3 regions of the Halobacillus sp. BAB-2008 genome follow, and region 3 is predicted to be linked to each of the others. Evidence: riboswitches for the same ligand, from Rfam matches in the RefSeq annotation. Region 3 holds a riboswitch; each other region holds the start of a gene.

The links. A riboswitch is a leader RNA that binds a small molecule or an ion and turns the genes downstream of it on or off. The one in region 3 is predicted to bind S-adenosylmethionine.
Region 1: it holds a riboswitch for S-adenosylmethionine, as region 3 does, so the genes downstream of both, metK (methionine adenosyltransferase) here and D479_RS04835 (5-methyltetrahydropteroyltriglutamate--homocysteine S-methyltransferase) in region 3, are expected to answer to the same signal.
Region 2: it holds a riboswitch for S-adenosylmethionine, as region 3 does, so the genes downstream of both, D479_RS06195 (methionine biosynthesis PLP-dependent protein) here and D479_RS04835 (5-methyltetrahydropteroyltriglutamate--homocysteine S-methyltransferase) in region 3, are expected to answer to the same signal.

Annotation. Positions count from the first base shown of each region.
Region 1 covers NZ_ANPF01000052.1:21,624-32,484, reverse strand. The annotation lists gene D479_RS12560 (tetraprenyl-beta-curcumene synthase family protein) at 1-785, opposite strand, end outside; gene D479_RS12555 (alpha/beta hydrolase) at 802-1,581, opposite strand; gene D479_RS12550 (gamma carbonic anhydrase family protein) at 1,642-2,160, shown strand; gene metK (methionine adenosyltransferase) at 2,197-3,393, opposite strand; SAM riboswitch class I at 3,608-3,722, opposite strand; gene pckA (phosphoenolpyruvate carboxykinase (ATP)) at 4,040-5,629, shown strand; gene ytkD (RNA deprotection pyrophosphohydrolase) at 5,677-6,144, opposite strand; gene D479_RS12530 (hypothetical protein) at 6,342-6,653, opposite strand; gene menC (o-succinylbenzoate synthase) at 6,723-7,829, opposite strand; gene D479_RS12520 (o-succinylbenzoate--CoA ligase) at 7,826-9,280, opposite strand; gene menB (1,4-dihydroxy-2-naphthoyl-CoA synthase) at 9,365-10,183, opposite strand; gene menH (2-succinyl-6-hydroxy-2,4-cyclohexadiene-1-carboxylate synthase) at 10,242-10,861, opposite strand, start outside.
Region 2 covers NZ_ANPF01000023.1:4,324-15,184, reverse strand. The annotation lists gene metH (methionine synthase) at 1-3,214, opposite strand, end outside; gene D479_RS06205 (bifunctional homocysteine S-methyltransferase/methylenetetrahydrofolate reductase) at 3,195-5,054, opposite strand; gene metC (cystathionine beta-lyase) at 5,041-6,237, opposite strand; gene D479_RS06195 (methionine biosynthesis PLP-dependent protein) at 6,234-7,367, opposite strand; SAM riboswitch class I at 7,437-7,547, opposite strand; gene D479_RS06190 (DUF4385 domain-containing protein) at 7,634-8,080, opposite strand; gene glsA (glutaminase A) at 8,070-9,041, opposite strand; gene D479_RS06180 (cytochrome d ubiquinol oxidase subunit II) at 9,129-10,154, opposite strand; gene D479_RS06175 (cytochrome ubiquinol oxidase subunit I) at 10,173-10,861, opposite strand, start outside.
Region 3 covers NZ_ANPF01000017.1:9,435-20,295, reverse strand. The annotation lists gene D479_RS04880 (replicative DNA helicase) at 1-1,118, shown strand, start outside; gene D479_RS04875 (alpha/beta hydrolase) at 1,248-2,150, shown strand; gene D479_RS04870 (GGDEF domain-containing protein) at 2,290-3,411, shown strand; gene D479_RS04865 (CidA/LrgA family protein) at 3,509-3,874, shown strand; gene D479_RS04860 (LrgB family protein) at 3,871-4,560, shown strand; gene D479_RS04855 (YesK family protein) at 4,690-4,983, shown strand; gene D479_RS04850 (malate:quinone oxidoreductase) at 5,545-7,047, shown strand; gene D479_RS04845 (pseudouridine-5'-phosphate glycosidase) at 7,179-8,117, opposite strand; gene D479_RS04840 (PfkB family carbohydrate kinase) at 8,114-9,223, opposite strand; SAM riboswitch class I at 9,408-9,511, shown strand; gene D479_RS04835 (5-methyltetrahydropteroyltriglutamate--homocysteine S-methyltransferase) at 9,595-10,701, shown strand; gene D479_RS04830 (YibE/F family protein) at 10,800-10,861, opposite strand, start outside.

The DNA of each region.
Region 1 (10,861 bases), on a different contig from region 3:
TCCTCTTCATCCTCCTCCTGATCAATATAGTAATCAAGGAGAATGTGAAGCCCCTGCATGAATGGGAAATAGCTTCTTGTCACCTGCTCTGCTAAAGAAGGGTCAATTCTTCCACCAAGAGTATAAGAGACAAGGCAGAAAATACCAAGGGTAGAGCCCGTACATGCCGAAAATTCATACCATTTCAGTTGCGGCCAGTCCTTCTGGTGATCTTCAAACCATTGCTGTAACCTTGGAATACGTTCCTCTTCCACCACATGTTTATGTACTTGAAGATCGCTGTAAAGGGAACCAAGATTCCGAGTATGCTCCAGGACTATGTCATAGCCTTCCGCATTCCGAAGTACGTCCTGACAAGTTTTCACAAGGAGATGGAGGTAACCGGCGTCGTCTGACTCCTCACGATATTTATAGTAGTCTTGTCTTTCATTCCCTGGCGTCAGCGCATCCGCCATCGCCTGATGGAGCATGCGGAAATCTTTCGGATCCATCGATGTACTTCTGTCACATAAGTTATCAAGATAATCACTAATGGTTTGATAGGCTACGATAAAACGAACCGCTTCGTCCCTTCTCTCCCCTGCAAGCACTGCATAAATCGACCCGCCTTCACAATGGAACGTTTTGCTTTCAATGCTGGCAAGTGCCTGTGTCCTTAATTCCGGATCTGGTATTTGACGCGCCCGATCAATCCAAACGTTCAATTCTCTATGAACGGAAGGAAAGATATTTTTGTACACATGGTACATGAGATGCAGGGCGTTACTCGGTACATTTGCTTTCATATGTTTCCCTCCCTGTCTATTTCTTGAGTTGCTGTTGTAAAAATCCAAGTGTATAAAGGTACACATCTTCCCACTCCGGCTCATTGAATAGTTCATGGAATAATTCCGGCCATTCTTTGTATGTTTTTTCTTTAGCATCCACTATATGAAACCATTCTGCCGTTTTTTCCGCCACTACCAGTTCGTCACGTCCCGCCTGCAAGACAAGAAGAGGTACATCCGGAAACTGGTTAACGTCCCGGAAAGCCAGACGGGAAGCACGTTGAAACTCCCGGTACCAACGCACAGAGACTTTCTTAAGGACAAGTGGATCTTTACGAAACTGTTCGACTTTCACGGTATCCCTTGTAATCAATGAAGGGTCTTGGTTGGCATCCATACGTAAAGAGGGCGCTATGATATTCAATAGGTAGGACAACCATTCCACAGGCGCACTTACACTGCCTTTAATAGCCAATGCAGGAGACGAGAGGATGATACCATCCATTTTCTGTTGCAGCTGTTCCATTACCCGCACCGTTACAAGACCACCCATACTATGACCGAGCAGAAATATTTTTTTATCGGGATCCGCTTCCCCGATCCAGCCCTCTACTGTCTTTATGTACTCCTCAAAGGAATGGATATGACCTTTCCTTCCGGGTGAATTTCCCTGGCCAGGCAGATCGCCGTATATAACATCGAAACCATCTTTATGAAGACGATCCGCCAACCGCTCATATCTTCCACCATGTTCAAATGCTCCGTGGACGATAATGATAGTGCCGTCTGATGCTGGAGATTGCTTTTTATTCACAGTCTATCCCCCGTTCCATCTGCTATACTATCCTTAACTAATATTATAAGGGGGTTTACTATGATTTGCGAATATAAAGGAAAGCGCCCGTCTATACACCCGACGGCTTACATCGCTGATGATGCCGTTATTACAGGAGATGTTTTTATTGATGAAGGAGCAAGCATCTGGTTTAAAACCGTCATCCGCGGGGATGTAGCTCCGGTACATATCGGCAGGAATACAAATGTACAGGATCTCAGTATGCTTCATCAAAGCCCGGGTCAACCACTCATCCTTGAAGATGGCGTGACGGTCGGTCATCAAGTGACCCTGCATTCCGCACACATTAAGAAAAACGCGCTGATCGGTATGGGATCCCTCATACTCGATGGAGCGATAATTGGAGAAGAAGCTTTCATCGGCGCCGGCAGTCTCGTCCCGCCGGGAAAAGTTATCCCTCCAAGGACGCTCGCTTTCGGCCGGCCCGCGAAAGTAGTCCGGGAACTGAACGAGCATGACTATCAAGAGTTGGAAAGGATAAGAACCACTTACATAGAGAAAGGAAACTATTATAAACAGCAGCAAGAAAAAGATTAAAAACAAAAAAGTACCCTTGCGGGTACTTTTTTGTCCTTAATTGAAACGAGATTTTAATTGTTCTGCTTTGTCCGTCCGCTCCCAAGGGAACTCAATATCCGTGCGGCCGAAATGACCATAAGCAGCCGTATCACGGTAGATAGGTCGACGCAGATCCAGCATCTTGATAATACCGGCAGGGCGCAGATCGAACAGATCACGCACAGCTTCTACCAGCTTCTCTTCCGATACTTTTCCAGTACCATTCGAGTTGATGGCAATGGAAACCGGCTGCGCTACACCTATTGCATACGCAAGCTGCACTTCCACAGCGTCTGCAAGTCCGGCAGCTACGATGTTCTTCGCAACATAGCGGGCTGCATAAGCAGCAGAGCGGTCCACTTTCGTCGCGTCTTTCCCGCTGAAAGCACCTCCGCCGTGACGGGCATATCCGCCATACGTATCCACAATGATTTTTCTTCCCGTCAAGCCGGCATCCCCTTGAGGACCGCCGATAACGAAACGACCTGTCGGATTGATGAAGTATTTCGTCTGCTCATCAATGAGCTCCGCCGGTACAACAGGACCGATCACATGGTCGCGCAGATCTTTCTTAATCTGCTCCAATGTAATTTCTTCCGCGTGCTGTGTAGAAATGACAATGGTATCTACGCGGACAGGTTTATCCAGCTCATCGTACTCGATGGTCACTTGTGTCTTCCCGTCCGGGCGCAGGTAATCCAGCGTGCCGTCTTTACGGACATCCGAAAGACGCTTGGACAGTTTATGTGCCAGTGAAATAGGAAGAGGCATTAGTTCTTTCGTTTCATTATTAGCAAAACCGAACATTAAGCCCTGATCTCCAGCTCCGATCGCTTCAATCTCATCGTCGCTCATCTTGCCCTCGCGGGATTCCAATGCTTCATCCACTCCGCCTGCAATATCAGGGGACTGCTCATCGATGGCAGTCAGAACGGCACACGTATCCGCATCGAAGCCGTATTTGGCTCGAGTATATCCAATATCTTTAATTGTTTGACGAACGATGGATGGGATGTCTACATAAGTATTTGTACTGATCTCTCCTGAGACGAGCACAAGTCCCGTGGTCACTGTTGTCTCACATGCAACCCGAGCATTCGGGTCATTTTTTAAAATTTCGTCTAAAATGGCATCAGAAATCTGGTCACATATTTTATCGGGGTGACCTTCTGTAACTGACTCTGATGTGAATAACCGGCGATTGGCAGGCATTCTGAAAAACTCCTCCTTCTGTAAGTACAAAGTATTAGACGGAACTCTTTACCAGTATGTGCAGAAACGAAAAAACGTTTCCTTCGTTCATGCTTCATCCACAACCATTAGAGCTTTATATAGGAATCTATACCGGATGACCTCCGGCTCGGATATTTCTCCATAAAAAGAAAAAACCCTTCCTAATGTCGAGGAAAGGGGCTGCTTCCTTTCGCTCTTATCGTCCAAGAAGGAATTCGTTCCTTCCTGCTTCAGGTTAGCACCATGCCATTCTCATGACGGTTGCTGGGTTTCAAAGGGCCTGTCCCTCCACCAACTCTGGATAAGAGAGTTTCCGTTCTTCGTTATCGTATCGAAAACCATGTAACATGTCAATCAGATTCCACCCGTATCCCCGACCAGGTACGGTTTTTAGGGATCCTTACAAAACCAAGGACCCACCACCTTTTCTTTCCATTTATAAACGTTCACACCGGAAAAAACATAGGATAGAAATAAACCATCCGGATTTTAACAGGAAGCCAATATTTGTTCACAAAATATTGGAAACAATTTCACCAAATAGTATGGACTATAAAAATGAATGTGTTATACTAATTCCATCTTAAGGATGATTAAATTATTTGACAAAGGCGGGTCGACTTATATGAGTACCATTAACCAAATGTCTGAACTTAACCTATTACTAGCTCAAGAAAATGTCCATCACCAACTTTCCGTTCCGCACTTGGTGGAGAAGATCCTCTCTCGCAACGAAGGCACATTAACAGAAAAAGGTGCAATTCAAGCGACTACTGGTACTTACACCGGCAGATCACCAAAAGACAAATTCATCGTCAAAGACGACACGTCCGAACAAAAAGTGGATTGGGGTACAATCAATACTCCGATTGACGAGAGTACTTTCGTTCAGCTTTACCACAAAGTTCTTACGTATTTAAAGAAGCGGGAAGAACTCTTTGTTTTCAAAGGGTTTGCCGGCGCAGAAACACGGTATCGTCTTCCCATCCAGGTCGTGACAGAGTTTGCGTGGCACAATCTTTTCGCTAAACAGATGTTCATTCGTCCAAATACGGAAGAGGTGGCAGATCATGAAGCGGAATTCACGGTTATATCCGCTCCGACCTTCAAGGCTGATCCTGAAGTGGACGGGACAAATTCAGAAGCGTTCATCATGATTTCCTTCAAACACCGTATCGTCTTAATTGGCGGAACCGAGTATGCCGGGGAAATCAAAAAATCGATTTTCTCCGTCATGAACTATATTCTTCCGGAGAAAAACATCCTGCCGATGCACTGTTCAGCGAACGTTGGTAAAGAAGGCGATGTCGCTCTTTTCTTCGGGTTATCCGGAACGGGCAAGACCACCCTTTCTGCAGATCCTTCCCGCCGTTTGATCGGGGATGACGAGCATGCGTGGTCGAACTACGGCGTCTTCAATATTGAAGGCGGTTGCTACGCCAAGTGTATCAACCTTTCTAAAGAAAAGGAACCACAAATTTACGATGCGATTCATTTTGGATCGGTTCTGGAGAATGTCATACTAAGCGCAGACTCACATGAACCGGATTATGACGACACAAGTTTGACAGAAAACACTCGTGCGGCTTATCCGCTTGAACATATATCCAACACTGTACAGCCCAGTGTAGCTGGTCATCCAAATGCGATCATTTTCTTGACCGCTGATGCTACAGGCGTTCTCCCTCCGATCAGTAAGTTGACGAAGGAACAGGCAATGTACCACTTCCTGAGCGGATATACCAGCAAACTCGCAGGTACAGAAAGGGGAATTACAGAACCGCAGGCGACATTCTCCGCCTGCTTCGGCTCCCCATTCCTTCCGCTTGCTCCATCTAAGTATGCAGAAATGCTTGGCGAGAAAATTGATCAATTCCAGACCGACGTCTATCTAGTGAATACAGGATGGTCCGGAGGGTCTTACGGGGAAGGACAGCGGATCAAGTTAAGCTACACAAGAGCTATGATTCACGCTGCGTTAGAAGGAGAATTAAGCTCAGCGGAGACGTATAAAGATCCTTTCTTCGGTTTACACGTTCCCACCCACTGCCCTGGTGTCCCTGATGAGGTATTGTCACCTCGTAAGACATGGACAGATAAAGAGGCCTACGACCTGAGCGCTAAAGCGCTTGCCGAAAAGTTCCATAAGAACTTTGAGAAATTCACTTATGCGAGCGAAGCAATCAGGAAAGCAGGACCTTCCTATCATAGCTGAACATCATAAAATATCCCCCACGTGGTCACGTGGGGGATATTTATTCTTCAGATATGACGCTGAATACGTTTCATGCATTCCGGAAGGACTTCATCCTTCATCATAAAGCTGAAGCGCTCATTCACTCTCATGTTCTTTGGGAGATGTCGGAATAAGACAGGGCCGTGTGTTTCAAAATAGTGTTCCTGATCGGCCAGTTCAGATATGACGGCATAATATACGTTCTTTATGACCGTGCCACCTTTACCATCCACATGGTATTGACCGATATACGTCAACTCTTTAATTCTCGCACCTGTCTCTTCCTGAACTTCCCGCACAGCTGCCTGATCTGCTGTTTCGCCCTCTTCGACTTTTCCTCCGGGAAATTCGAACCCTCGATCCTTATGTCTCGTCAAAAGCCATTGGTCCTTATAACGGCAAATGACCCAAACATGCTTCGGAGTTGCAGAGAACGGATGATCCTCAAATGATAGTCGAACAGGGTTCTGGTAAAAATCATAAAATGTTTTCATGTTTGCTCCACTGCCTTTAATCCTAGTTATACGTTCTTGATGGTACCTGTATAAATCGTACCATAAGGATGTATAAATACAAACCGGTGCGTTTCGATACTCTGCTGCTATTTGTATTATTCCTTTTGAAATACTCCTCTAAACAAAGGATTTCATACAAAAAAAGCCGCTCCAGTCTAACGGAGGGGCTTTTTCCATCAAAGATCCAACACGCCCATCTGGACGATGTGATCTTTCGTTTGATCATCACCTAGTTCATGAATGCGCTGGAAAGCCTTCTTCATGTCCACATCCGTCTCATCATTATCCTCATCTTTATGGTAAGGCATGAATGGGATATGCGCTCGATAGAAGGACCGATTGTCCGCATTATTGATTTCATCGAAAATTTCACGAAGGCCGATCACTTCTTCCTCTGTCGCGTAAATGATGAAATCATCGTTGTTCGCATCATGATTCAGGGAGATTTCCCTTGTCCCAATATTGATATAATACTTGTTTCTGTCCATCCTTCGCCCTCCTTATATTCTTATTGTGGTCGAAGAAGGACGAAGTTATTACGAAAATCCCCGGGGTGGTTAAGTTGCCTTAGCTTCATAAGAGTGATTAGTAACGAATTCAAGGTATTCCCTGTCGACGTCTATTCCAATTCCAGGGCCCTCCGGCACACGGATTTCTCCCCGATCCATGATAATTGGTGGTTGCACAATATCTCTTTCGAAATACCGTGTGGAGCTCGATAAATCACCCGGGATAGTGAAATTAGGAAGTGTTGCAAGTGCAAGGTTGTGTGCTTTGGATACACCGGATTCGACCATCCCCCCGCACCAAACAGGCACTTCCCGACGCTCGCAGAAATCATGGATTGCCTTTGCTTCGGTCAAGCCGCCCACCCTGCTTATTTTCACATTCACGATGCGGCAGGACTCGAGCTCTACACTCTGGACAGCATCATGAAAAGACATGATTGATTCATCGAGACACAGGGGTGTCCGCATTGTCGCCTGCAGTTCTTTATGATAAAAGAAGTCGGCGGGTTGGAACGGCTGCTCAATCATCATAAGACCATATTCATCCATCTCTTGAAGTCTGTGAAAGTCATCCGGTCCATATTGACCGTTGGCATCAATCATTACCGGAAGATCCGGCGCTATCTTTCTAAGTGCTTCAATTGTTTCTTTCTCGCAGCCTTTCCTCACCTTTAACTTGTATCTTTCGTACCCCTCCAGCTTCAGTGCCTCCACTTCTTCCCGAAGATTATCCGTCAGACTCAGCACAGCACCAGCCTTGACGCTTTCGCGAATGCCGCCGAGCAGTTTCTTAAGACTCTTATTTTCCTTCTTGCCGTAAAGATCCCACAAAGCTCCTTCAAGACCTGCTTTCGCCATTGGGTGGCCTTGAATGGGTCGGACACCTTCGGCGAAGGCTGCAGGTGTCTGCTCTTCCAATCCAAATAGAAGAGGTATCAGGAACTCTTTCAGTACGTGAAAAGCGGTAACGATCGTCTCTGATGTGTAAAAAGGAGACTCAAAGGCAGTGACCTCCCCGTAGCCGATTCTTCCTTCCGGATCTTCCGCTTCTACGATGAGAAGCTTCCTCCGATCGATGCTTGCCTGATGAGTGATGAAAGGCTTCTTTAACGGGAGCTCAATGGTGCGGATACGTACAGCTTCGACCTTCATCATACATTCCCTTCTTCCACTAAAGATAATAACTTTCGGCGAAGCAGTTTATTCGACGCGTTTCTGGGAAGTTCATCGACCCAGTAAAACTGTGCAGGTACTTTAAATTTCCCAAGACGCTCCAGACAATAATCCGTGATTTCTTTGTCTCCTGTCGCTTTATCACCAACAAGGAAAGCGACAGGAACTTCTCCCCACGTATCATCCCGTCGTCCTGTGACGCCGGCTTCTTTTATCCCGGGAATAGATGTTAGGACGCTTTCGATTTCCGCGGGGTACACATTCTCCCCACCTGATATAATGACGTCTTTCAAGCGGTCCACCACATAGAGAAACCCGTCATCATCCTTATAACCGAGATCCCCTGTCCGAAGGTATGTCTCTGCATTCCGGTCCCTATTATAGTAGCCTTTGGAAACCATCGGGCCCTTTACCAGTATCTCCCCCACTTCACCATTCTGGTGCGAATCTATGACCAGATCGGCCATACTCAGGGCTTTCCCGGCAGAACCCATTTTTGCCAGGGCGGATTTCGGACTTAGCGTAGCGATTTGTGAGGAGGTTTCCGTCATTCCATACGTTTGAAAAACTGGAATGTACCGATCTTCTGACTTTCGAAGTATGCTCTCCGGTACAGGACCACCGCCAAGGAGCATACAGCGGAAGCTGGACGGATAGCGGGACTCTCCCATTTCTTCCAACAGCCGCTGCAGCATGACAGTAACGACCGACGCGTGAGTAACGCCGTCTTCTTTGATAGCCCGATTCACGACAGATGCATCGAATTTCTTCAACAAATAAACCGGCATTCCGTAAATAACACTTTTCATAAGAAGAGAGAAGCCGCCTACATGGAAGAACGGAAGACAGGTCAGCCATTTATCATCTGAATGGAGTCCAAGATTCAATGAAGACGCCACAGCACTGTACCAGTGATTTCCGTATGTGTGCATAACCGCCTTCGGGCGCCCTGTAGTCCCGGATGTGTACATCATTGTGTACACGTCTTCGAAGTTCAAATCTCCCTTCAAACCTGACGTCGTCTGCGCTACCGGCAGCGAACCCAAACGGTGTACGATAATATCAAGACCTTGAACAGACGTCCGGGCTGTCTGTTCAAACTCTTCACCGATGAAGAAGTGATTAATATGTGCATCTTCCAGTTGGTAACGGATTTCTGGAGCAGTCAGTCTTGTATTTATTAACACAACAACTGCACCGATATAGCTGATTGCATGGATAAAGACAGGATACTGCAGATCATTAGTGTGAAGGAACGCCACATGGTCTCCATCTTTCACCCCTGCCGCTTTCATACGGAAAGCCATGCTTCTGCTTCGTTCTCTCAATTCCTGAAACGTCAAGCCTTCTCCGTTTGGTGTTTCAAAAGCGTTCCCATCTGGATTAAGTTCTGCTTGTTTATCTAACCAGTGAGGTATGATCGTCGTCATCATTACTTCGCTCCATCCTTTTTAAAACTGAAAAAAGGGGCTCCCCGATACAACGGGACGCCCCTTTCTTTACCATATGGTTGATGATCAAGGGAAACGAGGGAACTGATCGAAATCAGGTTTTCTCTTCTCCTTGAAGGCATCGCGGCCTTCCTTCGCTTCCTCTGTCGTGTAATACAACAGGGTAGCGTCTCCGCCCATTTGCTGCAGACCTGCCAATCCATCTGTATCTGCATTGAAAGAAGCTTTCAAGAAACGAAGAGCCGTCGGTGATTTCTCAAGGATTTCACGGCACCATTGTACCGTTTCAGCTTCAAGATCCTCTAATGGAACCACTGTATTGACCAGTCCCATATCTTCCGCTTCCTTGGCACTGTATTGACGGCAAAGGAACCAAATTTCACGCGCTTTCTTGTGGCCTACCATACGCGCAAGCAGACCTGCACCATATCCAGCATCGAAACTTCCAACCTTTGGACCTGTTTGTCCGAAAATCGCATTGTCCGCTGCGATTGTAAGGTCACAGACAACGTGAAGCACATGTCCACCGCCGATAGCATAACCGGAAACCATTGCGATTACCGGCTTTGGAATGACGCGGATCAAACGTTGGAGATCAAGGACGTTCAGGCGTGGAATCTGATCATCCCCTACATAGCCGCCGTGACCGCGGACTTTCTGGTCTCCACCTGCACAGAATGCATCGTCTCCAGCACCTGCAAGGACGATAACTCCGACACGGGAATTGTCACGTGCACGTGAGAATGCATCAATCAATTCGTTAACCGTTTGAGGACGAAACGCATTTCGCACTTCCGGACGGTTGATCGTGATTTTAGCAATTCCGTCTAGTGTTTCATACATGATATCTTCGTATTCGCGCTCTTGAATCCATTCAAAAGACATAACTTATTCCTCCTTAAAAGTACACTTTCCGTTCATGAAAAACGGTTTCATTACTCACTCATTTTATCATGAAGCCATCTACAATTTTAGCAAAAATTTTTGGTTTCTCAAGGTGTATTGCATGTCCAGCCTTTTCCACCACTATGTAGGATGCTTCAGGAATACGCTTTTCCATCCTATCATTTATTCGACAAAACTTCTCGTCAAGCGCTCCAACGACAAGCTGCACATCCATCTGAAGGTCCGACATACGCTCCCACCAGGAAGGTTGATGACCGGTTCCCATACCAAGTAAAGATTCCCGGAGCCCCCCCGGATCCTGAGCAAGACGTTCTTCGCGTATCGCCGTCTTCGCCTGTTGAGAAAGACGGTCCTGGGTACGGAACAAAGGGATGTTCTCCCAATAAGATACGAATGCATCTATTCCTTTATCCCTTATCATTTCCGCCAACGTTTTATCCTTTGCCTGTCTCGCCAGCTGCTCTTCCGTCGTTTCAAGCCCGGGTGAAGCACTCTCCAGCAGAAGTTTCTCTACCCGTTCTGGATAAAGGGCTGCAAAAGACAACGCAGCCCTCCCTCCGAGCGAATATCCGAGAACAGCCGCTCTCTCCAGCTCCAGTGCGTCGAACAAAGCGTCAAGGTCCCGGCAGAATTGCTCCATCGTGACCACTCCGAGCG
Region 2 (10,861 bases), on a different contig from region 3:
CCCACTTATCACGCATCAGTTGGTGCACCTGTTCGGCGAGTCCTTCCGCCGTTTCCAGGGCGAGTGCCTGCACGGCATGACTCTCCAAGTATTTCCCTTCATCTTTCAATGCGGCTGCCCGCTTACGAATGCCTTTACCTGCTGTTACAGCGAAAAAGCCGACATAGTCCATTTCCCCGCTCGATACTGGTCTTAAATAGTCAGCCAGACACAGGTATGGTGCTTTCTCCTGGCGGGGGAAGGAGAAGCGTTCAATGATACGTCCTGGATTCTCCGGGTCGTAAATCAGGACATCGTCCCCGTCCGATTGCGCTGGGAAGAATTTATACATGGCGGCGGGCTGGACCCAGGCTTCCGCTTTCGCTTTTGAAAGCAGGCCGTCGACCACGCTCTTTAAGTGGAGGGCTTTCTCATTTTTCTCTTCGATTAGTTTCGAGAACCTTCCTTTTAATCCAAGGTGGTGGCCGATCAGCATCTGCATATTTATATAAGGCTCAATATGTGCTACTGGATGATTCCTTATGATGTGCTTGTTGAAATCATGCGGGTGATAGATTGGAACCGATGAGGAAACCGTCGACTTAGGTTTTGTTGCTACCGCTGTTGCCGTGTTTCCCTGCGCCTGTGCCTCGGCTGCTTTGGATAGGGCAGCGGCCTGTTTCTGCGCATGATCGTCAAGAAACGGAAGTCGTTTTTTCTCATCACTCAACTGGTTGGAAATGGACAATCCGTCCATGGCGTCTTTGGCATACAAGACGGGCCCTTCATACTCCGGTGATATCTTCGTATGGGTGAATTTCCGTGAAAGTGCAGCCCCGCCAACAAGTATAGGAAGAGAAATGTTCTGCTGCTTCAAGTCCTGAGCCGTTAACACCATCTGCTGAGCCGACTTGACCAACAATCCGGATAAACCGATGATCGTCGGCTGTTCCCGCTTGATCTGCTCAATCAGTTCGACTGGAGTGACTTTAATACCCAGGTCGACTACTTCAAACCCATTGTTGCTCAATATGATCTCTACCAAGTTCTTGCCGATGTCGTGCACGTCTCCTTTTACGGTGGCGAGCAGCACTTTTCCTTTCTTGTTGGAGGAGTCCCCCTTCTCCATATGAGGCTCGAGGAAAGCGACAGATGCCTTCATGACTTCTGCACTCTGCAGCACTTCCGCGACGATCAGTTGGTTATCATTAAAGAGGCGGCCTACTTCCGCCATTCCTTCCATCAAAGGCCCGTTAATTACATCCAGAGGCGTTGGATATTCAGCGAGTGCCAATTCCAGGTCTGGAATTAATCCCTCTTTCGTTCCTTCTACGACATAGTGCGCGAGTCGTTCTGCTAATGTCATCGTCGATGTCGGTACTTTATTTTCTTTTTTCTTCCCGCGGTAGAAGGCTGTGAATGCGGCGAGAGTCTGCTCGTTCGTCTGATAGAGAAGCTCATCTGCAAGCTTGATTTCCGCCTCATTGATGGAAGCGAACCTTTCCAGCTTTTCGGTATTCACGATCGCGTAATCCAGTCCTGCTTTTGTACAGTGGTATAAATAAACCGCGTTTAGGACTTCTCTTCCGACAGGAGGCAGACCGAAGGAGACATTACTTACGCCAAGGACGGTCTGACAAAGGGGTAGTTGTTCTTTGATCAGTCGTATGCCTTCTATGGTTGCCTCGGCAGAACCGATGTATTGTTCATCTCCTGTACCGACAGGGAAGACGAGCGGGTCGAAAATGATATCGCGCGGATCGATGGCATACTCTTTTACGAGGATGTCGTGCGAACGCTTAGCGATTTCCAGCTTTCTCTCCGCTGTAACAGCCATTCCGACTTCATCGATCGTTCCGACGACGAGAGCTGCACCGTACTGTTTGACAAGTGGGAGTACTTCTTTAAAGCGTTCTTCTCCGTCCTCCAGGTTGATTGAATTAATGATGACTTTCCCTTGGGAATATTTCAGTGCTTTTTCAATAACTTTAACATCGGTGGAGTCGATGACGAGTGGTACCTTTACTTTATTGACGACTTCCTTCATGAAGGCTTCCATATCTGTCACTTCATCGCGGTCCGGATCTGCGAGACAGATGTCGATGACCTGGGCACCTTTCTTAACCTGGGCACGGGCGATCTCGGACGCTTCTTCGAATTTTCCTTCTGCAATCAAACGTTTGAACTTACGGGAGCCGATAACGTTCGTCCGTTCTCCGACCAAGATGGGACGGTCGGCAGGGTCGTCATAAATCATCGGCTCTATTCCAGAGACGGCGTGCGGATGGGAATCCTTTCGTTCTCTCGGTTGATACGGTCGTACGGCATCGGCAATGGCCCGGATATGGTCCGGGGTTGTTCCGCAGCATCCGCCGACAAGGTTCAGCCAGCCTTTTTCGGCGAAACCAGCGACCTTTTGGGCGAGTGATTCAGGCGTTTCGTGATAATTCCCTTCTTCATCGGGAAGCCCTGCATTCGGATAACAGCTTACCGCAGAAGTAGCAAGATCAGACAGAGACCGCAGATGATCACGCATGAATTCCGGACCGGTCGCACAATTGAGTCCGACGACGACAGGGTTCATATGCTCAAGGGAGAGATAAAATGCCTCGATGCTCTGCCCGGCAAGGGTGGTTCCCATCGGTTCAATCGTTCCGGAAATCAGAAGAGGAAGCTTCGTATTCGTAGCTTCACTTGCTTTCGTTATACCGACGAATGCGGCTTTGACGTTGAGCATATCCTGAGACGTTTCTAAAAGCAGGAGGTCGACGCCGCCTTTGATAAGTCCTCGCGCCTGCTCCTCATATCCTTTGGCAAGCACATCGAAAGTAGTGCCTCCCGTGACGGAGAGTGTCTTCGTCGTGGGTCCCATTGCGCCTGCAACAAATCGGGGACTGGTTTCCGATGAGAAGCGGTCGACAGCTTTCCTCGCAATTTTTGCGGCGGCGATATTTATTTCTTCAGCCAGATGCCCCAGATCATACTCATCAAGAACGAGGTCAGTCGCTCCGAAAGTGTTCGTCTCGATGATATCGGCACCAGCCTCCAAGTATTGGGTGTGAATCTTCTCCAACAGATCAGGGTACGTCAAATTCAAGTATTCATTGCAGCCCTCGTAGGCCTCTCCGCCAAAGTCTTCTGCGGATAAATCAGCATCTTGAATCATTGTGCCCATGGCTCCATCAAGAATCAGGATGCGTTTCTCCAGCTGTCGTTCAAACCAAGTGGATGCCATCAGTAACCTTCCTTTCCCGTTGTGCGGTCTTTTCTTTAATGTAATTCGTTAATTCTACAGTCATTTCGTAGCGCAGAAATGGAGTAATTAAATAAATGCCGTTAAACAAATCCATAGCGGTGTCTATTAATGATTTTGCAATGCTGATGCCTTCGGCCTGAGCTTGTGTTTTGTCGGTTCCTGCTTGTTCCATTCTCGCAAGAATTTCAGGAGACAGCTGAATTCCAGGCACTTCATTATGGAGGAATTCTGCATTCCGTGCGCTTGTTAACGGCATGATACCGATGTAGATGGGAGCTTCAATATGTTTCGTTGCTTCGTAAACCTCTACGATCTGCTCATGATTGAATACAGGCTGGCTGATGAAGTAGTCTGCACCGTATTTCATTTTCTTTTCCATTCTTCCGACTGCCCTGTTCAAGTTCCGTACGTTCGGGTTGAAGGCTGCAGCGACAGAGAAGGAAGTACGTTCGCCCAGTGATTTTCCGGAAAAGGAGATCCCTTTGTTGAGCTGCTTGATGTAATGGATCAAGTCGAAGGACGATAAATCATAGACCGATGTTGCACCAGGGAAATCGCCGATTTTCGTAGGATCGCCTGTCACAGCAAGCAACTGCTGAATGCCGAGCGTATGCAGACCCATTAAGTGGGACTGGAGGCCGATCAGGTTCCGGTCCCGGCAGGCGATATGGACGAGCGGATCAACGCCGTACTTGGTTTTGATAATCGATGCCATCGTATCATTGCTGATCCTCGGTGATGCAAGGGAATTGTCAGCAAGCGTAATGGAGTCAACACCCGCATCCTGAAGCGCTTTTGCTCCTTCAAGGAACTTATCCGTGTTCAGTTTCTTAGGAGGATCGAGCTCGACAATGATGGACCTTCCTCTTTTGGCGCGTTCATGTAAATGCTCCAAGTTCTTTTCCGGTGAGGACAAGGATACACCGTTCCCTTGTTTAACAGGAACTTCCTTCTTTCGAATCGGCTCTTTCCCTTTTACTGCAGCTGCAATCGCCTCGATATGTTCAGGGGTTGTTCCGCAGCACCCTCCGATCAAACGGGCTCCTTGTTGGTAGAGGGACTTTGCGCTTTTCTCAAAGTAATTCGGATCGGTCGCATAGACCAATCTTCCATCCTGGAAAGCAGGGAGACTAGCGTTCGGGTAGGCGGACAGGACGGCCTTATCGGGAAGGGGAACGTCTTCCAAAGATTGAATCATGTGATAAGGACCGAGGCGGCAGTTCACCCCGATAATGTCAGCTCCCTGCTGTTCTAATTGCTGAAGGGCGTCGGATAAGGAGGTGCCTTCTTGGAGAACGCCGGCTTCATGCATGGACACCTGCGCAATAATAGGCAGATCGGTTTCTTTTCGTGCAATCTCCAGCACTGCCTTCAACTCTTCCAAGTCGTAATACGTCTCCAGGAGAAGGCCGTCCACTTCTTCAAACAATAAACAATAAAGCTGTTCGCGGAAGCTGCGTTTGATTTCTTCCAGGCTGAAGCTCTGCTTCTGGACACCACGTATTCCGCCGATCGTTCCGACCACATAGGTTCCTTCATGAGCCGCTTGTTTTGCAAGTCGTACGGCAGCAGTGTTAATCTCTTTTACTTGTTCCTGCAGCCCGTAGCGTGTCAGTTTAATATAGTTTGCTCCATAGGTATTTGTCTGAATAACATCTGCACCGGCATTCACATAGGCGCGGTGAACGTTTAGAACTTCTTCAGAATGAGAGAGGTTCAGTTCTTCGAAGCAGCGATCAATACCATAGGAGTAGAGGAGGGTGCCCATAGCACCATCACCGATCAATGTTTTGTTCTGTAATGCTTCACGTAAGTTCATGGCTCGGCCTCCCATTCGTAGTAAATGCATATGGTTGAATCTGTTTGAGTGCTTGATAGAAATCAGTCAGCAGCTCTTCCGGGTTTTCCAATCCGACGGATAGGCGGAGCAGTCCATCGGTGATGCCGCGCTTTTCCCGTTCTGCTTTCGGCATGGCAGCATGAGACATGCGTGCAGGATAGGAGAGAATTGATTCTACTGCTCCGAGACTCACCGCAAAGACAGGGATTTGTACCGCTTTGGTGAATTGTCGGACCGCATCTTCATCTCTTAATCGAAAAGAAAGTACCGCTCCCGCACCATCCGCTTGGTAGGAGTGGGTGGAACTGCCCGGATGACAGGAGAACCCTGGATAGTACACTTCTTCAATCAACGGATGCTTCTGCAGCTGCTCTGCAATTAGTTCCGCCGAGCGGGAAGACTGGGTGAGTCGTGTGTGCAGCGTCTTAAGGCCGCGAAGCACGAGCCAACAATCGTGTGCGCCCAAGATCGATCCGAATGAATTCTGCAAAAATCCTAAACGTTCAGCAATTTCAGGGCAGCCGGTAACAGCGAGACCAGCTACGACGTCACTGTGGCCTGCAATAAATTTTGTAGCGCTGTGAAGGACAAGATCGGCACCTAATTCTAACGGCCGCTGGAGGGCCGGTGTCATGAAGGTGTTGTCTACAAACGTCCAACATTCATTGGCTTTTGCGAGCTTCGTTACCGCCTGTATATCAGTGATCTTTAAGGTGGGATTGGATGGTGTCTCAATATAAAGAACCTTCGTGTTCGGTTGGATGGCTCGTGCCACTGCATCCAAGTCTGTCATATCGACAAATGTGTGATCGATCCCAAATCGATCGAGCACGTTGGTGACCATGCGGAACGTACCCCCGTACACATCTTCTGTAATGACGATGTGATCCCCTTGCGATAAAAGCATGAAAGAGGTGGAAATAGCGGCCATGCCGGATGCGAAGGCGAAGCCGTGGGTGCCGCTCTCCAGCCCGGCGATCGTGTCTTCCAAGGCTTTTCGTGTCGGATTGCCGGAACGACTGTAATCATAGTCGCCCGGTTGATCGAAATCCTGCTGGTGGAACGTGGATGCTTGGTTAATTGGAACACTGACGGCACCTGTCTGCGGATCAAATTTATAATCGCTGTGCAGTAGACGGGTTTGAATGGAATGGTCGGTCATTGTGCAATCTCCTCCTTCAGTAAGCTGCTCAAGGTCTGTTCCAAATCTTCCAGTAAATCATCGATGTGCTCAATTCCTACAGAGAACCGAAGCAGACGGTTGCATACTCCGTATCCCGTGCGGATTTCTTCCGGTATATCCGCATGCGTTTGTGTAGCCGGATACGTAATAAAGCTTTCAACCCCCCCGAGACTTTCTGCAAAACATATCAAGTTCAGGCTGCGCAGAAACGGGTCGATCCACTGCTCATGCTGCAGACGGAAAGAAATCATTCCGCCTCGCCCCGGATAGAAGACGTCTGTTACCGCAGGGTGCTCTTTTAAATAATCCACAACGGCTTTCGCGTTTGTTTCATGCTGCCTCATTCGCAGCGGAAGGGTCTTCATTCCGCGCATAAGCAGCCACGAATCAAGTGGGGAAAGGACGGCGCCGGATGTATTCTGATGGAACTCCAGCGTTTCGTTGACCTGTTTTCCTTTACTGACAAGAATACCTGCAAGTACGTCGTTGTGACCCGCAAGATATTTGGTTGCGCTGTGGATGACGACATCCGCCCCTTCTTCCAGCGGTTTTTGCAGGACGGGAGTATAGAGCGTGTTATCGACAAGCAAAAGCAGGTCGTGTGCTTTTGCCAGTTTAGATACCTCTCGGATATCTGTTGTATGCATTAGTGGATTTGTCGGTGTTTCAATGTAAATGGCTTTGGTCTGATCGTTGATGTAAGCAGTCAAATTATCCAGCTCTTTGCTGTCACAGTAGTGGAAATTCAGGCCGTAGCGTTCTTTCATATGCTCGAAGAGTCGGTATGTCCCGCCGTATAGATCTTCTGAAACGATAATTTCGTCCCCTTGCTTAAATAGAGAAAGGGCCGTTTGGATGGCAGCCATTCCGGAACTGAAGGCGAACCCGGCTTCGCCGCCTTCGATATCAGCAATGGACTTCTCCAGAGCCTGCCTGGTCGGGTTTCCTGTCCGGGTATAATCGAAGCCTGTGGATTCCCCTAAGCCGGGATGACGGTATGCGGTAGAGAAATAAACAGGGGGATTTATCGCGCCTGTGGGCTCTTCTTTCTGGTTTCCAGTTTGGACGAATTTAGTATCAGTGTGCGGACACATGTGAACATTCCTCATTTCTAGTAATCTTGTATATAAATAAAAAAAGCCTTCTTAGATAAGAAGACTTTGACGTTTCCGTTCTTCTTCTTATCTTCCAAGTTGAATAGACAACTTGCTGGAGTTAGCACCTTTCTGGTTAGACCAGGGGTTGCTGAGGCTTCACAGGGCCAGTCCCTCTGCCTCTCTTGATAAGAGATTCAATTGTATAAATGTAAATGTTGTTGACTACTTTACACTACTCAGAAACTTTTGACAATATACCTTGTAGAAATTTTTTACTTTTATCCGTATTTTTCTTGGTGTCTCCTTTTTTGCTTCAGATACTCTTCATCTTCACGCACCAGCTTCCATTTTTCTTCAAAGATGCGTGCCGATTCCGCTTTTTCTTCATCGATCTGCCGTTCGTTCACCTTACCGTCATCGCCGTACTTTTTTCCGCCTTTATAATTGGCGTATCGTCTGGAGCGTGTGTATCCCATCTGGAGGAATTTACGGGCCATATCCATACCTACAATATCTTCTGCTTTCTTATATTCAAGGAATTGCTCATATATCTTCTCGGAAGATTCTTTAGCAATTTCCGGTGTTTTGAATCGCCAATTCGGCAGGATCTCACTCTTGTAAGGCTCGACAAGGAGGACCCCCTGCTCTCCTTTACCGACCCGGTACTTTTCCGGGTTTTCTTTGAAATTGATATGGTCGAAATCAAGATCGTAGTCAAACGCCATTATGTTCCTCCTCTGCATCTGTATTTTCCACCCCGAACATATTTAAGCCGAGATCTTTGGACAATTTTTTGATTAAGGCTCCGCCGGCTGTGCTGTTCCCCTTCTTATCAATGGCAGGCCCGACGACACCGATTCCCATCCGGCCGGGGACGGAACCGATGATGCTGCCGGATACACCGCTTTTGCAGGGGAACCCTGCTTCTACTGCATAGTGGCCGGATGAATTGTACATGCCGGAAGTCATCATGATCGCCTTCACAGTCCGAAGATGGTGGGGTGGGATCAGCCGCTCTCCGCTTGCGGGGTCTTCGCCGCCTTTTGCCAGAAAGAGTCCTACCTTCGCGAAGTCTGTACAGCACATCATGACTGCATTCATTCGGAAGTAAAGGTCGAGTGCTTCTTCTACATCTGTCACGAGTGTCCCGTTGCTTTGCATAAAGTATGCGAGAGATCGGTTTCTTGCTCCGTTGCCTATTTCTGCTTCGTAGACTTCTTCACTCATCTCCAGCTGATCATTACTTGTGATGCGGCGAAGGAAAGTAAGGTACCGGTCGAAGCGGGTTTCCGTATTCTGCCCCTTAATGAGAGAGGCGACAGCAATAGCTCCTGCGTTGATCATTGGATTAAACGGTTTGTGGTTCACATGTGATTCCAGTTGACTGATCGAGTTGAAGAAATCACCCATCGGTTCCATTCCTACGGTTTGGAAGACGCGGTCTTTCCCGAAATCCTGGAGGGCAAGCATGAGGCCGATGATTTTGGAAGTGCTCTGCATAGGAATGTGCTGATTGTCTCCACCGGCGGAATAGGACTCCCCGTGTGTTGTGAGGATGGAAACACTTAAGTGATCTTTGATTGTTTCATCGAAATGAGGAATGGTCATATTGACATTTCCATGGGAAGCGTACGGTTTGCTGTCTTCGATTGCTTCCTCTAAGTATTGATTGGTCAACTTCTTCATAGTTTCACCTCTCTTTGTCTCTATGTACCCCGTACGGTCCTAAGGATAACGATATAAAAAAGAACGGCAGCTTAAGCTGCCGCTCTTCTATTCCTGTTTCAAGTAACGGCGGTCTTTCAGGAACAAGCGCCAGAACAGGATGAAAGCAGGAATCAGAATTCCGAATCCAATACCGTAGACGACAAGCATCTGATAAAAGATGTCCGGATTTGTGAATCCTTCTTCTATAGTCAAATCAGGATAAATCAGATAGGGGAGGTGCGCATTGCCATAGGCATAGATAGCGATGCCGTATTGAATGATGATCGCAAGGACGGCAAGTCGTGATAGTCCACGCTGTCCATTCTTCCGGCGGATGAACAAAAATGTATAGCCGATCAGGAAGAAAAGAACAGATAATCCGAACGTAAACCAGTTCGCCTGGATATTGTCAACGATCCATGCCGCCTCTTCCGGGAAGGTACCGATGGTCAACATGGCCACGGCAATACTGACCGGTCCAAGCCAAATGGCATGCTTCCGGAACGTGTGATACGCCTTCCAATCGTCTGCCTCTTTTGCATAATCCATCAAGAAGACGGCCGAGATGAATAATTCCGTCGTCAACCCGAAAGCGATATGCATATATAAAGTAGGGTGGGACAGAAGCTCTCCATAATGGAGGCGGGGGTAATCATTATCGAAGTCGATGAATCCTCCTAATGTGATAGGGAGGATACTGACGAGCAGCGCCGGAATGATCAACCCTGTGAATCCCGATGTGATACGAAGCGTATTCTTAAATCGATCGGTATGGTGCTGAAAAACCATGAACGTCGTTCGGATGGTCAAGAGCAAAATACCCAGAGCGACCGGGACGAGCAGAATACTTCCTAAGAGCGTCGTTGCAAATGGGAAGAAGGTTACAACGGAGACAACGAAAATGACGAGAAAAACGTTGGTTACTTCCCATGTCGGTGATAAGAACCGGTTGGCAATCTGAGAGGCGCCGGTTTGCCTGCTCTTACTGTAAATCATTCCCCAGAAACCGGCCCCGAAGTCGAGGGAACCCAGCATAGCGTAGACAAATAGTAAACTCCATAAGATAGTAACCGCCAATGTAGATGCTTCCATTACTCATCCCTCTCCTTTCTAAGTGGTTTCTGAAGGTTCCAGATCTTTGGTCACTGGATGCTTCTTGAAATAATAACGAAGGACGAAGCCGGTGACGAACAACAGGGTGATATAGAGCGTAATGAATAAATAGAACAGAAATCCGACACTGCTGGATTTTGTCGCCGCATCCCCGGTCCGGAGTACATCGGTAATGGTCCAAGGTTGTCTTCCTATACAGCTGAAGCACCAACCGCTTTCAATTGCAATCATCGCAAGGGGACCGCTTACGACGAACAAAGCGAGAAGCCAGCTCGGGAACTCCCGCTTGAGAACATGCTTCCAGAAAAGGGCGATCATCGCTACAAATATCAAGACGCTGCCGATTCCCACCATGACATTAAAAAGGATGTGGACGTATAAAGGGGGCCACAATTCTTCCGGCCATTCGTTCAATCCCATGACTTCCGTGTCAAATCGGTCTCCTGCAAGAAAACTTAGACCGCCGGGTATTTCAATGGCATATTTGACCCGCTCTTCAGCTGCCGATGTATATCCACCGATCGAAAGCGGTGCATAGCGGGTCGTTTCAAACAAACCTTCTGCTGCTGCAAGCTTGCGTGGATTATTTTCATATAATACTTGGGCTGTTTCGTGTCCGTTAATCGCTGTGGCGAGAGAAGTAAGAGCACCGAAGTAGATGGCGATCATCAGCGCTTTCTTATGGT
Region 3 (10,861 bases):
GCGTCGGGTATTTGGCGGAACTGGCAGGATCGATTGCGACGACCACTACGTTCCGGCACGATCAGCGGCTCGTCCTCGATGCCTATCGTCACAGGGCGTTGGGAGAGGCCTGTACCCGCTATATGAACGACCCGACAGATGACGGAATCGAAGAACTCTATCAGTTCTCGGAGAAATACCGCAAGTTGAGTCTGGACTGCACCGACAAGCAGATCGAAGAAACGCTGCTTGAAATCGTCCGTGAGATGGATGAAGCGGAGAAGGGGAAGACCGGTTATGGAACAGGTAATGAGCTGCTCGATATTAAAACCGGCGGCATTCAGCCCGGCGATTTGGTGATTTTGGCGGCCCGTCCGTCGATGGGGAAGACGGCCTATGCGCTTCATCTTGCGGCCAATCATTGTGAGGGCGGAGGCAGTGTCCAGATTTTCAGCCTGGAGATGGCCGTCAAGCCGCTGCTGCAGCGGATGATTTCGGCGGATGCGTCGGTGAACGGCAGGAAATGGCGGTCGAGGATGTTCAGCGACAGCGATTATGAAGGCGTCGTGGAATCGGTCGGGCGGATTTCCGAATGGGAACTCGACATCCATACCCACGCCCCTACCTACGAGGATATCCACGCTCATACGAGAGCTTACCTTCGCAGACATAAACCTCCGCGTCCGATGATCATCATCGACTATCTCCAACTGATGTCCACGAATGACCGCCATGAACGCCGCGACCTCGAAATCGGCCACATTACCCGCTCCCTTAAGAAAATGGCGGTGAAATATAACATTCCGATCATCCTCCTATCCCAGCTTTCCCGCCAGGTCGACCAGCGCCGCGAGAAGCCTCCGCTTCTGTCTGACCTGCGCGAATCCGGCAATATCGAACAGGATGCCGATATGATCACTTTCCTCTACCAATCCCAGGACCCGCAGGATGAAGCACACAAGGATAAAATCCATCTCCATATCGGCAAGCACCGGAACGGCCCGGTTGGAGACATTCCAATGTATTTCCGCAAAGAGTTCGGTAGATTTGAAGAACGGGGAGAGGGGAGTCTGGAGGCTTTACCGGAGCAAGGAACGTTTTTACTTCAAAAAAAGAACACGCCGACTCCGACTGTCTGACCGCCTCTTCTGTGACCTTCCGCTCAGATCGTTTCCGTGATTCCCTGATTGTTAGTCTTCCTTTCCTGTTTTTTCAGTAGAGAGGTCTGTTTCATTGATTCCATTCCGGGGGAGGAGTAAAGTGTCTCGATGTGGAAAGTTTTAGCAGAAAGGATGAGGCAGATGTGGAAAGAAGACTATGTAAAAGTGAATGATGTCCATCTTCATTACGTTACCAAAGGAGAAGGAGAGCTGATGCTGTTCCTTCACGGATTCCCGTACTTCTGGTACAACTGGAACCATCAGATGGAAGCCTTCGCGGAGGATTATAAGGTCGTCGCGGTCGATATGCGCGGCTACAACCTCTCCGATAAGCCGGAGGATGTCGAGGCTTATAAGATGAAGATTCTCGTTGATGATGTGAAGAAAGTGATCGAAGCGTTCGGAGAGAAGGAATGTATCCTCGTCGCGCATGACTGGGGCGGTGCGATTGCCTGGTCGCTTGCCTATACGGACCCTTCTTATGTGAAAAAACTGATCATGTTCGATGCGCCGCATCCGCATACGTTCCGTCGGGAGCTTGCGGAGAATCCGGCCCAGCGGGAAGCGAGCAGCTATATGGGATTCTTCCAGCGTCCGGATGCGCATGAGCTCCTGCTTCAGAATGATGCGGAGCGGGTGAAGAAGATTGTGACCTATCCGGGGCTCGAGAAAGGCTACCTGACCGAGGAGGAGGCGCAGAAATACGTCGATGCCTGGACACAGCCGGGAGCGATGAACGCGATGCTGAACTATTACCGGGCGATTTCCTTCTTCCCGTTCGAGGAGCATCTGAAGAAGCCGCTCCGCCTGCCGTATGACACGTTCGAAGCGCCGACACTCCTGATCTGGGGCGATGACGATATCGCTTTTGAGAACAGTAACCTGGACGGGATCGAAGCGTATGTTCCGGATATCACGATCCACCGTATGCCGGGGGTCGGCCATGCGCCGCACCACGAGAAGCCGGCAGAGGTCAATGGTTATATGCGTGCATTCCTTGAAAGAAAATGATGGTGAAAAACGTCCTCGGATGAGGGCGTTTTTTGTTGTTTTTTTACTGAAAAAGGACGTTTTGCTGTTCGGGATGCAGGAGAGTATGGGAGAAAGGTAGAAAGTAAGAAGAAAATCTATCGGTATAGGGGAGCGGTGTATGGAGATCATCGTGCAGTTTCAAATCAATCTATTTGCCCTTGTCATTCTGGCTGTCCTGTATATGATCATGCGGGCGAAGTCCAAGGTGGAGAGCTTCGGGAAGAAGGTGCTGAAGACGATCATGGCAGCGACCGCCTGTGCGATCGTTCTCGAACCGATGACGTGGATTTTCGACAAGAAGCTGTTCCCCGGGGCATTCGTACTCGAGTATTCGACCAACTTCCTCCTGTTCCTGATCGGACCGGTCCTCGGCGGTCTGATGCTGTCGTATGTCGATTACCACCTTTTCAAAGATCCTTCCCGTGTGCAGAAACGCATGTACTACCAGCAGCTCAGCATCGTGACGCTTGCTGTCCTTCTCATCAATATCTATCATCCTATCTACTTCGACGTCGAACCGGGCATCAATAAATACAGCAGCGCCGCGTTCAAAGACGTCCATTACGTCGTCCTCGGCAGTCAATATGTCTATATGTTCGCATTCGTTATTAAGAATCGAAAGCGGCTGCCCTCGTATGTCACCGGTCTCTTCCTCCTTTTCTTTGCGCTGCCGATCGTCGGAATGGTCGTCCAGCTGTTCGAATCGCGGATCTATTTCTCATGGACGGCAATCGTGATCGGGATTCTCGTCTCCTATACGTTTCTTGAATCGGCGACGACGGAGGAGGATTTCCTGACGAAGCTCTATAACCGGCAGAGTTATGAAGTCTATGTCAATCACCTGATCGAGATCCGTCGTCCCTTCGGCATACTGTTGATCGATCTCAACCATTTCAAGGAAGTCAACGATAAATACGGCCACCGAGAGGGCGATCAGGTTCTCGTCGGCTTTGCCCGTGTGTTGAAGAAGGTCTTCCAGCACAAAGGGCTTTGCGCCCGCCTCGGCGGGGATGAATTCATCGTCGTCGTCGAGAAGGAGATCCGGAACGTCGTGCCTGCGGTCACGGAAGTCGAGCGGAAGTTGAAGCGGCAGGAGGAGGCGCTTCTCCGCCAGACTCGTTTCAGCTACGGTTATCAAGCGTATGAGCCGGGCATGTCGACAGAGGAACTGTACACGGCAGCCGACCGGAAGATGTATGAGTTCAAGCGCATGGGCAGGCAAAAGAAGACGCTTACGTAACATCGGGGGCATTTTTCTACCTGCAAAAACGGTGACCTGAGACGGGAAGCGTACTATACTAGGGGTTGGAAGTTCATTAAGGAAAGAAGGATTCATTGTGTCAAAAGCAGCAAAGATTCTCTTACAAATAGCCGGACTCTATCTTATTTATCTGATCGGGACGTGGATCCAGTCGGCGCTCCACCTGTTCATTCCCGGCAGCGTCATCGGCCTGCTTCTGTTATTCGTATTATTGATGCTGAAGGCGGTACCGGAGAAGTGGTTCCGGAAAGGGACGGGCTTCATGATCGCGAACCTCCCGTTCTTCTTCATCCCTGCGACCGTCGGTATCATCAGTTACGCTTACGTCTTTAAAGGAAAAGGGCTGCTTCTGATCGTGATCGGCCTTCTCAGCACCGCGCTTGTGATGGGGCTCTCCGGAGTCGTCACCCAGCGGATGGTCAGAAGGAGGGAGGAAGCATGAAGGAGATAGGTATCGGAATCTTCATGGTCGTCCTCACGGTGGCTGCCTATAAGGCGGCGACCTTCGTTTACCGGAAGCACAACCGGATGTACACGGCGCCGATCATCGTCTCCACGGTGATCATCATCGCGTTCCTCCTCGTCTTCCACCTGCCGTATGAAACGTATATGACAGGCGGGAAATGGATCGATCACCTGCTGGGGCCGGCCGTCGTGGCGCTTGCGTATCCGTTGTATCAATACAGGGAGATTCTGAAGCGTATGCTCGTCCCGATCGTCACAGGTACGTTCATCGGTGCCATCGTCGGCATCACGTCAGGTCTGCTCCTCAGTAAGTGGGCAGGATTCAGCAGCCTGATCATCCATTCGATCGTCCCGAAATCCGTGACGACGCCTGTTGCGATGTCCATTGCCGAATCGACGGGCGGTGCGATGCCGCTCGCCGCTGTCTTCGTCATGATCGCCGGCATCGGCGGTGTGCTGATCCATCCGTTCGTCATGCGCTATACGAACCTGACGCACCGGATCGGGCGCGGCGTCGGGATGGGAAGTGCCTCCCACGCCATCGGAACAGCGACGGCGATGGAGCGCGATACGCTGGAAGGCTCGATCAGTACGATCGCCATGGTGCTGAGCGCCGTCATCGTGTCGATCCTTGCCCCTGGTCTGTCCCTGTTACTACTATGAAAAATGACGAAAAACGTCGGAGACTCCGGCGTTTTTTTTCGTTTCTTGTAGATTGGGAGAATGCCCCTTGCTGAACGGGTTAATATTGGATAGTATTAGCTTAATCTAATCGGATTGGAGGCGGAAAGGATGATGATTGGGGGACCATTTCTCGTTGCGACGATTCCCGGGGTGCTGGTCGTGATACTCTCGTACTGGCTGGCGCAGAAGAATCTGCCGCTGCTGGTGAAGATGCTGCCGACGATGCTGGCGGCCCTGGCTGCCACCATCCTGTTTTTTGTCGGCTTCGTCATGATCCGAGGTTTTGAAGGAGCGGCGTACAGTCTGCTTGCCATCTTCTTGATGGGCTATGCCGTCGTCGCTTCGACCGTTGCCAGGAAGAGACGGCAGCTGCTTAAGGAGAAGGAATCAGGAGAGGCGTAATCTACGCCTCTCTTCTGCTTTTTGAAAAAAATATTTTCAGGTAAGAGGGACGGGCTCCGGGAAATGGGACGCTTTCCACGGGGCGGCCGGTGAGCCTCCTCATCGCTGCGCTCTTCCGGGGTCTCACCTCTTCCGCTAATCCCGTCGGAGTCTGCCCATTTCCCTCCGCCCTTCACGGCGAGCATCCTTTCTTCTGATACAAAAGTAAAAATGTGAGGAGATCCGGAACCTATTTTGTCATGGTTTCAGGAAGATACATAGCACCCTTTCTATGGGAAATGGTAGCACGATTCCAATTTTCGTCCCATGTGTTTTTTGCATGCACGGGACATGCTTTCTTTTCTTACTATATCGGAGAACGTATTTTTCCTTGGTCATGTGCGGACAGACGCCTTTCCTGCCGTTTTCCGATATGAAAAATTGTATATAATTGTTAGATAATAGTGACTTTTCGGTGTATAAAGCGGTATCATAGAGACAGGGTCATTAAATGACAGGAGAGGTGCGATTTTGTGACCTCGGCATCTTTTCTGCAAATTTCATGATATAAGGATGGTTAATATGAGCAGCAGAGAAACGAAAACAGACGTGATCTTGATAGGTGCTGGCATTATGAGTGCGACCCTCGGTTCACTCTTGAAAGAATTAGCCCCAAATTGGAACATTACCGTTTTTGAGAAGCTCGGAACGCCCGGAGAAGAAAGCTCGAATGAATGGAATAATGCAGGGACTGGCCATGCGGCTTTGTGTGAGTTGAATTACACGAAGGAAAAGGCGGATGGTTCGATCGATATGACGAAGGCTGTCTCGATCAATGAACAGTTTCAGGTGTCCAAACAGTTCTGGTCTCATTTGGTGAAGACCGGCCAGTTGAAGGACCCGGAACAGTTCATCCGGCCACTGCCCCACATGAGTCTCGTCTTCGGAGGAGAGAATGTCGACTTCCTGAAGAAGCGCTATGATGCGATGTCACAAAATCCTCTTTTCAAAGGGATGGAGTATTCGGAAGATCCAGAGCAGTTGAAAGAGTGGATTCCGCTCATCATGAACGACCGCCATACTCACGGACCGGTCGCGGCGACGAAGATGGATAGCGGTACCGACGTCAACTTCGGTTCCTTGACAAGGAAGCTGTTTCAGAATCTGGAGGCCAAAGGGGTGGAAGTGCAGCATCATCACCACGTCAAGGATTTATATCGGACGAACGACGGCCGCTGGGAATTGAAGATGTACGATGATAAGAACGATAAGCTGGAAACCCGGAAGGCGGATTTCGTATTCCTCGGTGCGGGTGGTGGAAGTCTCCATCTTCTGCAGAAGTCCGGCATCCCGGAAGGCAAAGGAATCGGTGGTTTCCCTGTCGGGGGGCAGTTCCTTGTCTGCAAGAATCCGGAGATTGTCGAACAGCATGAAGCGAAGGTGTACGGCAAAGCTCCTGTAGGTGCACCGCCGATGTCGGTGCCGCACTTGGATACCCGCTATATCGGCGATCAGAAGACGCTGTTGTTCGGTCCGTTCGCAGGGTTCTCGCCGAAGTTCCTGAAGACAGGTTCATTGATGGATTTGTTCACATCGATCAAACCGGGCAACATTTTGACGATGCTTGCAGCGGGAATGAAGGAAATGGCGCTGACGAAGTATTTGATTCAGCAGGTACTCCTGTCGAAGGAGCAGCGGATGGATGCTTTACGGGAGTTCATCCCGAATGCGAAGAGCTCCGACTGGGACCTCGTCGTTGCCGGCCAGCGTGTCCAGGTAATCAAGGATACGAAGGAAGGCGGCAAAGGAACGCTCCAGTTCGGGACGGAAGTCGTGAACAGTGCGGACGGTTCGATTGCGGCTTTGCTCGGGGCATCCCCGGGGGCGTCGACAGCCGTGCACGTCATGATCGATGTGCTGAACCGCTGCTTCCCTGACCATATCGATCAATGGAAGCCGAAGCTCGCCAAGATGATTCCATCCTACGGCGTATCGCTCGTCGATCACCCGCGGATGATCCAGGATATCCACCGTACGACAGATGAGGCGCTTGGTCTGGCAAAAAAGGAACTGATCTTTAGTTAGGGGTGTATAGAAAGAAGAAAAAATAAGAAGCATATCGTTTTCCAAAAGCAGTCGCCGATCGGGTCGGAGAAGGGGAAAGGTACCCCCTTTTCCCGCCGGCGGATGGAAACAAAGCTTCTTCCTGGACAAGCCTATCGCTGATAGGCTTTTTTCTTTTGTTCATAAAAAGCGACGGCTGCAGCGGCTCCGAGTCCGGCATTCGCTTTGATAAGTTCGATGTTAGCGGCGAGGCTTCTGCCTTCGGTGGCGCGGTTGACGTGATCCAGCAGGAACGGTGTGACGTCCTTGCCTGTGATGCTCTGCTGCTTCGCTTCAACGAGCGCCGCTTCGATAACGCCCGTCACGTAGGACGCATCAAGGGCGTGACCGGAAGGGATCGGGTTGGCGATGACGGCTCCTCCTTGAAGACCGAGCTCCCATTTCGTATGAAGGATGCGCCCGATTTCCTCTGCGTCATCGACGCGGAAATGGACGGCAAACTCGGATGTGCGCGTGAAGAAGGCAGGAAGGGAGTCGGTCTGATACCCCATCACTGGTACTCCTTTCGTTTCCAGATACTCGAGGGTCAGGCCGAGGTCGAGGATCGATTTCGCACCGGCACAGATGACTGCGACGTTCGTCCTGGCGAGCTCCTCCAGGTCTGCCGATATGTCCATCGTCGTTTCGGCCCCGCGGTGGACGCCGCCGATGCCGCCGGTCACGAACAGGCGGATGCCGGCGAGGTCGGCACAAATCATCGTTGCGGCTACCGTCGTCGCACCGGAGCGGCCGGTCGCAAGCAGATACGGGAGGTCTTTACGGGAAGCTTTGGTGATATCATCCCTTGAGGCGAGCGCTGTCAATTCTTCCGCTGTCAGTCCGATTTTGATCCGGCCGTCAAGGATGGCGATCGTCGCCGGGACGGCTCCGTTATCCCGGATGATCCGCTCGACTTCCTTCGCCGTTTCGATGTTTTCAGGATACGGCATACCGTGGGAGATGATGGTGGATTCGAGGGCGACGACAGGCTTTCCTGTTTCCAAAGCTTCGTTCACTTCTTGTGATAGGGAGAGATAGGGATTGAGATTCATAGGAACTCCTCCTGTTTTTTTAATAGATGGGTCGTCAAATCGGAATGGACGGTCGCTGTCGTCTGGACGCAGAGGGCGGCGCTCTTCAGTCCGGCATGGACGGCTTCGGACAGTGGACTGCCGTCGAGCCAGGCGTGCAGCACAGCAGCGGAGAATGCATCTCCGGCGCCGGTGACGTCTACGGTCGTGTCGAGGGCAGGGGCGGGATAGTGGCGGATGCTGCCGCCGCTTTCCCCGACCATGACACCCCGCTTGCCCCACGTCACCGTGACATAGCGGACACCGCAGGCGAGCCAGTGTTCAACGGCGTCTTTCCACTGGGCTTCGTTTTGAATGGGAATGTCGAAGTGTGCGGCGCTTTCTTCGACGTTCGTCATCAGCCACGTCAGGCCGCTGATATCCGAGGGCAGCCGCTTCATTTTCGGTATCGAGACGGTGATGAAGGCGACCGGCGTGTGGTCGGCGGCTGCTTCCTTAAGCAGGAAGGCGAGCGTCTCCTGCGGGCAGTTCAAATCGGCGATGACGCATTCGGCCTGCTTCCATTTCTTCTCGTGACGACGGATCTCCTCCGGAAGAACAGCGTCGTAAATAGCCATATCGGCGAAGGCCATCGTCATTTCTCCATGCTCGTCGAGGACAGCGGTGTACGTGCCTGTGTTCCGGTCCGGCAGATGGAGGACGCCGTCCATTATGATATACTCGGCAGAGGCGCGGGCGATGATTTCCCAGTCGGCATCTCTGCCGGCAGCAGTGATGAGTGTCGGCCGGTTTCCGAGGCGCCCGAGGTTTTCTGCGATGTTTCTGGCGACGCCGCCGGCGCTTGCGGTCGACCGCACCGGATTCGATGTCTTATAGTCGAAGCGCTCCAGGCAGTGATACTTGCGGTCGACGTTGGCGGCACCGATGCAGAGGACAGGACGGGAATGATTCAGGACATAGGCGCGGCCGAGCAGAATGTTTTTCTGTACAAGCTGGGAGATGACGTTGGCGACGGTGGACCGGGACAAGGCGAGGATTTGGGAGAGGTCGTGTTGGGAAATATACGGGTTATTTGCAATCTGTTCATAGACCTGACGTTCGCGGTCGGTCAGTTTGTTTGGTAACATAGACAGCCCTCCGGACAAATGTTTGATTCATGGAACATATGTTTAAAGTAGCTGAATTGGAAAAAGTTAGCAATAAAACAGAGACAGGTCGTACGTCCGACTTATCGACAAAATTTTCCGACAACGGGTTGCCAATCGTTTGGGAATTGCTGTATAGTGGGGCTAACAACTTCATAGATAAACGTTCTTATCGAGAAAGGTGGAGGGACTGGCCCTTTGAAGCCTTAGCAGCAGACTCCTGACGGGTACTGTGCTAATTCCAGAAGCGTACGTGCTTGCAGATGAGAAGAGGTTAGATACGCAGGTAATCCGCTCTTCTTATGGTGAGAAGTGTGGATTTTTTTAATTTCAACGGAAGAAGGATGATAGAGATGACGAATTCAACCATCAAACGAGCTCCATTCAAAGGCGATCATGTCGGGAGCTTCCTGAGACCCGAGCGTTTGAAGGAAGCGCGCCGGCAGAAAGCGGAGGAGACGATTTCCCAAGAAGAGCTGCGCCGGATCGAAGACGAAGAGATAACGAAGCTTGTCGCGAAACAGAAAGAGGCAGGACTTCCTGCCGTGACAGACGGGGATTTCCGTCGCAGCTGGTGGCACTTCGATTTCCTTGAAGGACTCGATGGAGTGGAAGGCTACGACAAGGAGAAGGGACTTCAGTTCGACGGGGTGGAGACGAAGGCGCGCGGTGTCAAAGTGACTGGAAAGGTCGGGTTCACGGATCATCCGGCGATCAGGGACTTCCGTTTCCTGAAAGAGATCGCCGGCGATTCCGTCGCAAAGCTGACGATTCCGAGCCCTAACATGCTGCTGTTCCGTGCCGACATCGACAGGGAGATCTACCCGACGGATGAAGCGCTGCTCGCGGATTTGGTGGATGCGTACCAAGGATTCATCCAGCGGATTTACGAAGAAGGGTGCCGCTACCTGCAGCTCGATGATACCGCCTGGGCAAGCTTTTTCTCGGAAAAAGGCAGAGAAGCGATTGCTGCGGAAGGCCGCGATCCGGAACGTGCCGCTACCCTGTGTGCCCGTTCGATCAACGAATCGATTGCAGAGCGTCCGGAAGACCTGTTGATCACGATGCACATCTGCCGCGGAAACTTCCGTTCGACCTTCATGACGACAGGGAGCTATGAAGCGCTGTCGGAGACGATCTTCGACGGTTTGGACGTCGACGGCTTGTTCCTGGAATTCGATGATGAACGCTCCGGCGGCTTCGAACCGCTCCGTCACGTCAACCGCCCGGATCTGTCGGTCGTCCTCGGCCTGATTACATCGAAGACCGGCGAACTGGAAGACCCGGACCGCATCAAAGCCCGGATCTTAGAGGCATCCGACTATGTGCCGATGTCCCAGCTCTGTCTCAGCCCGCAGTGCGGGTTCGCTTCGACGGAAGAGGGGAATGTGATTTCAGAGGAAGCACAGTGGGCGAAGATCCGCCACGTGCTTGAAATTGCAGAGGAAGTTTGGAGATAGATAGTATAGAAAAAGCGTCCGGCTTACGAGCCGGACGCTTTTTTGTTTGGAGAGCGGGCTCCGGTAAATGGGGACGCCCCGTCCTCTTCTAAGGGCTATTATTCAGCAGCCATCGCCTTCTTCCGCACCGCGAAAAAGGAATGGATGGCCGCTGCGACCG